One region of the Modicisalibacter sp. 'Wilcox' genome, then DNA from elsewhere that is predicted to be linked to it. Evidence: predicted binding sites of a transcription regulator. Region 1 holds the regulator's gene; the other holds the start of a gene.
The links. The regulator sigma-54, encoded in region 1, starts transcription at its own class of promoters, with help from an activator protein. The targets are predictions, from matches to a motif close to TGGCACNNNNNTTGCTNT.
Positions count from the first base shown of each region.

Region 1 (4,209 bases):
GCTCGAGGCCGAACGCGTCGAGATCGAACGCAACGACCAGGGCGAGGTGACCCAGGTCACCGCCACCGGCGACAAGCAGCGCGCCTACCTGGAGCAGCGCCCCGCTCCCAAGGAGCCCCTGGTGAAGGGCTGGGGCAACACCGTCGTCTACCATGCCGGCGAGCGCCGGGTCGAGCTGATCGGCAACGCCGAGCTTCACAAGGCCCGGGACACCTTCAACGGCGCCTACGTCGAGTACTACCTCGACAGCCGCAAGGTCCAGGCCCGCTCCAGCGCGCAGGGCAGCGATGGCCAGCGGGTGCGCATGACCCTGACACCCAAGTCGTCGCCGTGAACCCGCCGCTTCGAGGAATAGCATGAAGACCCTTGTCGCCCGCCATCTCGCCAAGAGCTACAAGAGCCGCCGTGTGGTCCAGGACATCAGCCTGACCATCGGCCAGGGCAGCATCGTCGGCCTGCTCGGCCCCAACGGAGCGGGCAAGACCACCTCGTTCTACATGATCGTCGGCCTGGTGCGTGCCGATGCCGGCGAGGTGGCGATCGACGACCTGGACCTGAGCCGTGCGCCCATGCACCAGCGTGCCCGCGCCGGCATCGGCTACCTGCCCCAGGAAGCCTCGATCTTCCGCAAGCTGTCGGTGGCCGACAACATCATGGCCATTCTCGAGACCCGCCGGGACCTCGACAGGGCGGGCCGCCGGGCGCAGCTCGAGCAGCTGCTCGAGGAGTTCCATATCGGCCACATCCGCGACAATCCGGGCATGAGCCTGTCCGGCGGCGAGCGGCGTCGCGTGGAAATCGCCCGCTCGCTGGCCACCGAGCCGGCCTTCATCCTGCTCGACGAACCCTTCGCCGGCGTCGACCCCATCTCGGTGGGCGAGATCAAGAGCATCATCCGCCAGCTGCGCGACCGCGGCATCGGCATCCTGATCACCGATCACAACGTCCGCGAGACCCTGGACATCTGCGACAAGGCCTACATCGTCGGCGACGGCCAGATCATCGCCGAAGGCGGCGCCGAGGCGATCCTGGCCAGTGAAAAGGTCCGCGAGGTCTACCTGGGCCACGAATTCCGGCTCTAGCCCGCAGGGCGCACCGCGCCCGCCACCTTGTGGCACACTTATTGCTTATTTACTTGCAAGGCAAGAGGGGCCGGGATACGGTATCCCCGAATCCGTCAGCGAAGTAGGCATGTCATGGCTATGAAACCCACGTTGCAGCTCAGGGTCGGCACGCAGCTGACCATGACGCCCCAGCTGCAGCAGGCCATCCAGTTGCTGCAGCTGTCGACGCTGGACCTCCGCCAGGAAATTCAGCAGGCGCTCGAGTCCAACCCCATGCTGGAGATGGAGGAGGAATTCGGCGAGACCGCGGTCAGCGAAGCGGCCGAGGACGACTGGAACCAGGACATCCCCGATGAACTGGCCGTCGACAGTGACTGGTCCGACACCTATCAGGACTTTGCTTCCGGCGGGCGCAGCGACGAGGGGCCGGACCTCGAGCGCAATGCCGCCGGCGAAAGCCTGCAGGATCACCTCGCCTGGCAGCTTGCCATGGCCGGCCTGGGAGAGCGCGAAATCCTCATCGCCGAGACCCTGATCGACGCGGTCGATGCCGACGGCTACCTGACCGATCCGGTCGACGCCCTCGTCGACGGCCTGCGTGCCCAGGGGCTCGCGGGCCTGCGCGCCCCCGAGGTGGAAGCGGTGCTGATGCGCCTGCAGCAGTTCGACCCTACCGGCGTGCTGGCCCGCGATCTGCGCGAATGCCTGCTGCTGCAGCTCGGCGTCCTGCCCGACGACACCCCTCTGCTGCCCCAGGCCCGACGGCTGGTCCGGCAGTTCCTCGAGGCACTGGCCGCCGACGACCGCAAGCTGCTCAAGCGCCGGCTGCGGCTCGACGACGCCCAGCTCGACAGCGTGATCGCGCTGATCCGCACCCTCGACCCGCGCCCCGGCCAGGCCTTCGACGCCTCCGGCAACGACTACGTGATCCCCGACCTGCTGGCGCGCCGCACCCGCGACGGCTGGCGCATCGAACTCAACCCCGAGGCGCTGCCCCGCCTGCGCATCCAGCCCGACTATGCCGCCCTGATCCGCCGCGCCGACAAGAGCGACGACAACACCTTCATGAAGCAGCACCTGCAGGAGGCACGCTGGCTGATCAAGAGCCTTTCCAGCCGCAACGACACCCTGCTCAAGGTGGGACGCGAGATCATGACCCGGCAGCTGGACTTCCTCGACCAGGGCGAGGAGGCCATGAAGCCCCTGATCCTGGCCGATATCGCCCAGGCGGTGGAGATGCACGAATCCACCATCTCCCGGGTGACCACCCAGAAGTTCATCCACACGCCGCGCGGTGTCTTCGAGCTCAAGTACTTCTTCTCGAGCCATGTCGGCGGCGAGGGCGACGCCCACTCCAGCACCGCCATCCGCGCCCGGCTCAAGAAGCTGATCGGCGAGGAGCCTCCGCGCAAGCCGCTCTCGGACAGCAAGCTGGTCGACCTGCTGGCCGCGGACGGCATCAAGGTGGCCCGCCGCACCGTCGCCAAGTACCGCGAGGCCATGGGTATCCCTTCCTCCAGCGAGCGCAAGCGACTAGCCTGAAAAGGCCCTCGGACACCAGCGTCGACGCATCTGCCTATCGGCGTCTCCCGGGGGTTTGCTAAGCTGCAAAAAGGGTTACAATCGAGCCACCACCCGCCGGAACAGGAGCGTGTCCATGCAAGCGAACATCACCGGCCATCACGTCGAACTGACGGATGCATTGCGTGACTACGTCAACGAGAAACTGACGCGTCTCGAGCGCCATTACGACAACATCACGACGGTTCAGGTGACCCTCTCGATCGAGAAGGAACGTCACCAGGCTGCCTGTACCCTCCACGCTGCCGGTGCCGACTTGCACGCCGAAGCCGAGAACGGCGACATGTACGCCGCCATCGACGCCCTCGCCGACAAGCTCGATCGCCAACTCGTCAAGCACAAGGAAAAGGCTCAGGCCCGCGCGCAAGGCGCCGGGGCTCGCTGACTCCGCCCATCATGACACTGGAAGCCATCCTGCCCCCCGAGCGCACGCTCTTCGCGGTGCCCGGGGGGAGCAAGAAGCGCGTGCTGGAATTCTTCAGCACCTTCATCGCGCAGAACACGCCGAGCCTGGACAGCCAGGAAGTCTTCAGCCGCCTGATCGGCCGCGAGCGGCTGGGCAGCACCGGGATCGGCAACGGCGTGGCGATTCCCCATGCGCGCAACCCACACTGCAAGGCACCGATCGCCGGCTTCCTCAAGCTGCAGGAACCCATCGACTTCGATGCCGTCGACGGCGAACCGGTCGACCTGATCTTCGTGCTGCTGGTGCCCGAGGAGGCGGACGACACCCACCTTGCCCTGCTGGGCCAGGTGGCCGGCATCATGAACGATGCCACCATCCGCGCCCGCCTGCGTCGCAGCGAGAGCCAGCGCGAACTCTACGAGATACTGCTCGAGGCCATCCGCCGCCAGGAAAACGCCCCCGGCGAGACACCCGGGTAGCCGGATCCGTGTCTCGCGTTTCACCGCCATCAGGAGAGCCGCCGCGATGCAGCTCGTGATCATCAGCGGTCGTTCCGGTTCCGGCAAGTCGATCGCGCTTCAGGCCCTCGAGGACCTGGGCTTCTATGCCATCGACAACCTGCCGGCCATGCTCCTCGACCCCCTGATCGACGAACTCCGTCAGGACGATGCCCGCCGCTCCAGCATCGCCGTGAGCATCGATGCCCGCAACGTGCCCACCGCCCTCGAGCGATTTCCCGGGCTGCTCGAGACCCTGCGCGCCCGCGGCCTCGACTGTCAGGTGGTCTACCTGACCTCCGAGGACAAGATCCTGCTCGAGCGCTACTCGGCCACGCGGCGCCGCCACCCGCTGACCCGGGACACCGAGATGACCCTGGCGGAAGCCGTCGAATCCGAGGAGCAGGCCCTGTCGGGCATCCGTGACCTCGCCGACCTCGTCATCGACACCTCCCAGCTGTCGGTGCACGAGCTGCGTGGACGCATCGCCGAACAGGTCGCCCATCACCGCAGCGGCCAGCTCACCCTGACCTTCGAGTCCTTCGGCTTCAAGCGCGGCGTACCACTCGATGCCGATATCGTCTTCGACGCCCGCTGCCTGCCCAACCCCTACTGGGACCCCCGGCTTCGCCAGTTCAACGGCCGCGACCCGGAGATCGTC
Region 1 covers NZ_WNXF01000012.1:44,690-48,898, forward strand. Annotated here, with positions in the region: gene lptA (lipopolysaccharide transport periplasmic protein LptA) at 1-334, shown strand, start outside; gene lptB (LPS export ABC transporter ATP-binding protein) at 357-1,082, shown strand; gene G7A98_RS11855 (RNA polymerase factor sigma-54) at 1,197-2,606, shown strand; gene raiA (ribosome-associated translation inhibitor RaiA) at 2,722-3,030, shown strand; gene ptsN (PTS IIA-like nitrogen regulatory protein PtsN) at 3,042-3,530, shown strand; gene rapZ (RNase adapter RapZ) at 3,577-4,209, shown strand, end outside.

Region 2 (4,209 bases), on a different contig from region 1:
CGTGCCATGATCTGCGGCAGCCCGGCGATGCTCGACGAGACCAGTGCGCTGCTCGACGACCTGGGCTTCAAGATCTCGCCGCGCATGGGCGAGCCGGGCGACTACGTGATCGAGCGCGCCTTCGTCGAGAAGTAAGCCCCGGCTTCGCCGGGAGCGGTAAGCCACAAGCGCGACACGGAAATAAAGAACGCCCCCATGACAAGGTCATGGGGGCGTTGTTGTTCGGGATGGATGCGAGCGGCAGTTTGGTCTGAAAAGTCGGCGAGCGATGGCCAGACAAGGCAAAAATCAGCGAAAAAGCGGAGTTTACGCGGAGTAAATGAGCATTTTGAGCTGATTTTTAACGCCGTATGGCCGAGCGTAGCCAGTTTTCAGGCCGAACTCAGACCGCGTCCTTGCCCGTCTCGCCCGTGCGGATGCGAATCACCTGCTCCAGCGGCGAGACGAAGATCTTGCCGTCGCCGATCTTGCCGGTGTTGGAGACGCTGGTGATCGCCTCGATGACCTGTTCGGTCATGCTGTCGTCGACGGCGACCTCGAGCTTGACCTTGGGCAGGAAGTCGACGACGTATTCGGCGCCCCGATACAGCTCGGTGTGGCCCTTCTGGCGACCAAAGCCCTTGACCTCGGTCACGGTAATGCCCTGCACGCCGATCTCGGAGAGCGACTCGCGGACATCGTCCAGCTTGAACGGCTTGATGATGGCTGTCACCAGTTTCATCGTCTTGACTCCTCGCCTTGGGGCGGGGCCGGCACGCGGAGGCCGGCCCCGGATTGCGTCGGTATTGTTGCCCTAAAGCATACACCGCTCGTTGGGCGAATAAAAAAGACCCCCCGAAGGGGGCCAGGTGGAGCACGCCAGCTCACTCGGTGTGTCGGCGGCGTTACTGGTTGCCGCCGACGGTAAACTCCGGATAGGCCTCCAGCCCGCACTCGGCCAGGTCGACCCCTTCGTATTCTTCTTCCTCGCTGACCCGGATGCCCATGACTGCCTTGAGGATCAGCCATACCACCAGGCTGGCGAGGAACACCCAGGCGAAGATGCCGATCACCCCGATCAGCTGGGCGCCGAAGGTCGCCTCGCCGTTGGACAGCGGCACCGCCATCACGCCCCAGATGCCGGCCACGCCGTGGGCGGAGATCGCGCCCACCGGGTCATCGATGCGCAGCTTGTCGAGGGTCACGATCGAGGCCACCACCAGCAGGCCGCCGATGGCACCGATCAGCGTCGCGCCCAGGGCGGTGGGGGAGAGCGGGTCGGCGGTGATGGCCACCAGGCCGGCGATCGCCCCGTTGAGCGCCATGGTCAGGTCCGCCTTGCGGAACCAGAGCTTGGCCAGGATCAGCGCGGCGATCACGCCGCCTGCCGCCGCGGCATTGGTGTTGACCAGTACCTGCGCCATGTGGTTCGCCGAGGTCACGTCGGAGAGCTTCAGCTCGGAGCCGCCGTTGAAGCCGAACCAGCCCATCCACAGGATGAAGGTGCCGAGCGTGGCCAGCGGCATGTTGGCGCCGGGAATGGCGAAGATGGCGCCGTTCTTGCCGTACTTGCCCTTGCGCGGGCCGAGTACCAGCACCCCGGCCAGCGCCGCGGCGGCCCCGGCGAGGTGCACGATGCCGGAACCGGCATAGTCGGAGTAGCCCAGCTCGTTCAGCCAGCCGCCGCCCCAGGTCCAGTAGCCCTCGACCGGGTAGATGACGGCGGTCATCACCACCGCGAAGGCCAGGAAGGCCCACAGCTTCATGCGTTCGGCCACGGCGCCGGAGACGATCGACATGGCGGTCGCCACGAAGACCACCTGGAAGAAGAAGTCGGCGCGGGCGGAATAGTAGGGGGCGTCGTCACCGCCGGCCAGCACCGCGTCCACACCGTGCTCGTTGCCCAGCAGCACGCCGAGGTTGGGCAAAAAACCGCCGGCATCGCTCGAGTACATCAGGTAGTAGCCCACGAGCAGGTACATGGTGCAGGCGATGGCGAACAGCACGACGTTCTTGGTGAGGATCTCCGCGGTGTTCTTCGAGCGTACCAGGCCAGCCTCCAGCATCGCGAAGCCGGCGGCCATCCACATGACCAGCACCCCGCAGATGAGGAAGTAGAAGGTATCGAGCGCGTAGTTGAGCTCTGTCATCGTTGTTGTCTCCTTGTCCTGCGTCTCAGACGGCGTCGGGGCCCCGTTCGCCGGTACGAATCCGGATCACGTCCTCCAGCGGCGTGACGAACAGCTTGCCGTCGCCGATCTTGCCGCTGTTGGCGGCGGCTCGGATGGCCTCGAGCACGCTGTCCACCCGGTCGTCGTCGAGGGCGATCTCGATCTTCACCTTGGGCAGGAAGTCCACGACATACTCGGCGCCGCGATACAGCTCCGTATGCCCCTTCTGGCGACCGAAGCCCTTCACCTCGGTGACGGTGATGCCCTGCACCCCGTTGTCGGCCAGGGACTCGCGCACATCGTCGAGCTTGAAGGGTTTTATAATGGCGGTGATGAGTTTCATCCCTTGCGTCTCCTTGTGGTCGGCTGGCGCCTGAAAGCGATAACGCGAAGGATGTGCCACCTTTGTTTTTGTTGATTGAAAACAGTGAGATGAATTGTTTTCGCCACCGATTTAGAGGCGCATCGGGATGACATGCTGCAACGCAGCGCACCATTCTGGTGCCGGTGGTGACGACCGGCGCATCACCCTGGCGCACGTGGCGTCGAGCGCTCGCGACCCGCCCTGACATGACCGGAAGCGGGCGGCACAGGCTGGTGCAGGCGAAAGGTGCGTTGCGTATGCTGGAGACACCCTTGGAAGGAGAGACCCATGATCCCCAACGACCGTATCAGCCGCCTCGCCCAGCAGCTCGGCGAGCGGCTGCAGGATGCTTCCCATGCGCCGGAGGATATCCAGCGCAACGTGCACAACGTGATGCGCGGTGCCTTCGAGCGCATGGAACTGGTGACCCGCGAGGACTTCGACATCCTCATGGACGTGCTGCAGCGCACCCGTTCCCGTGTCGAGGCCCTCGAGAAGCAGGTCGCCGCGCTGGAGGCGTCGCTGGACGCCGAGACGCCCTCGGCCGAGAGCGCCGCCCCGGTGTCCGCCGGCGAGACGGCGACCGCTCCCGCGCCGGATGACGCCACGTCGGAGCGCGAGTCCGCCGGAACCGGCGAGGCCGCCGCGGCGGATGAGCCCCGGCCCGCGGACGACGACTCGGCGTCGCGTTGAGCCACGCCCTTGCCGATGACGGCCCGATCTGTATCAATGAATGCTGAATCAACAGATTCTTAAGTAGCGAGCCGGGCACTGCCGGTCCGGCTCGCGGCCACGTCGTCGGATCAAGGAGCCGCCCATGGCACTCGCTCTCGTTCATACACGCGCCGGGCTGGGGCTCGAGGCGCCGGAGGTGCTGGTCGAGGTGCACCTGGCCAACGGCCTGCCGGGCATGACGCTGGTCGGCCTGCCGGAAACCGCCGTGCGCGAGAGCCGCGAGCGGGTGCGCAGCGCCCTGACCAATGCCGGGTTCGACTTTCCCACCACGCGGCGCATCACCGTCAACCTGGCGCCGGCGGACCTGCCCAAGGAGGGCGGCCGCTTCGACCTGCCGATCGCGCTGGGTATCCTGGCGGCCTCCGAGCAGATCCCCGTCGCGTCGCTCGAGTCCGTGGAGTGCCTCGGCGAACTGGCCCTCGACGGGCGGCTGCGCCCGGTCTCCGGCGTGCTGCCCGCCGCCCTGGCGGCGCGCCGTGCCGAGCGGACCCTGCTGCTGCCCGAGGACAACGCCGACGAGGCCGCGCTGGCCGAGGGGCTGACGGTGCAGGCGGCAGGGCACCTGAGCGAGGTGGTCGCGCACCTGCTGGGGCAGGCCACGCTGCCGGCCCACACCCTCACGGCACCGACCCCGTCCCGGGCGCCGCTGGCGGATCTCGCCGAGGTGCGTGGCCAGCATCAGGCGCGCCGCGCGCTGGAGGTGGCGGCGGCGGGCGGGCACAACCTGTTGTTTGCCGGTCCGCCGGGCACCGGCAAGACCATGCTCGCCAGCCGCCTGCCGGGCATCCTGCCGCCGCTGTCGGCGGACGAGGCGCTCGAGGTGGCCTCGGTGCGCTCGGTCTGCGGGCTCGACCTGCTGGCGCAGTGGGGGCAGCGTCCCTTCCGCTCGCCGCACCACACCGCCAGCGGCGCGGCGCTGGTGGGCGGCGGTTCGCGGCCGCGGCCCGGCGAGATTTCGCT
Region 2 covers NZ_WNXF01000010.1:40,509-44,717, forward strand. Annotated here, with positions in the region: gene G7A98_RS10490 (ferredoxin--NADP reductase) at 1-135, shown strand, start outside; gene G7A98_RS10495 (P-II family nitrogen regulator) at 383-721, opposite strand; gene G7A98_RS10500 (ammonium transporter) at 885-2,129, opposite strand; gene G7A98_RS10505 (P-II family nitrogen regulator) at 2,155-2,493, opposite strand; gene G7A98_RS10510 (accessory factor UbiK family protein) at 2,803-3,207, shown strand; gene G7A98_RS10515 (YifB family Mg chelatase-like AAA ATPase) at 3,332-4,209, shown strand, end outside.
Region 2: a site for sigma-54 is predicted at 2,535-2,552, ahead of G7A98_RS10505 (P-II family nitrogen regulator). Genes of this name have one in related genera too.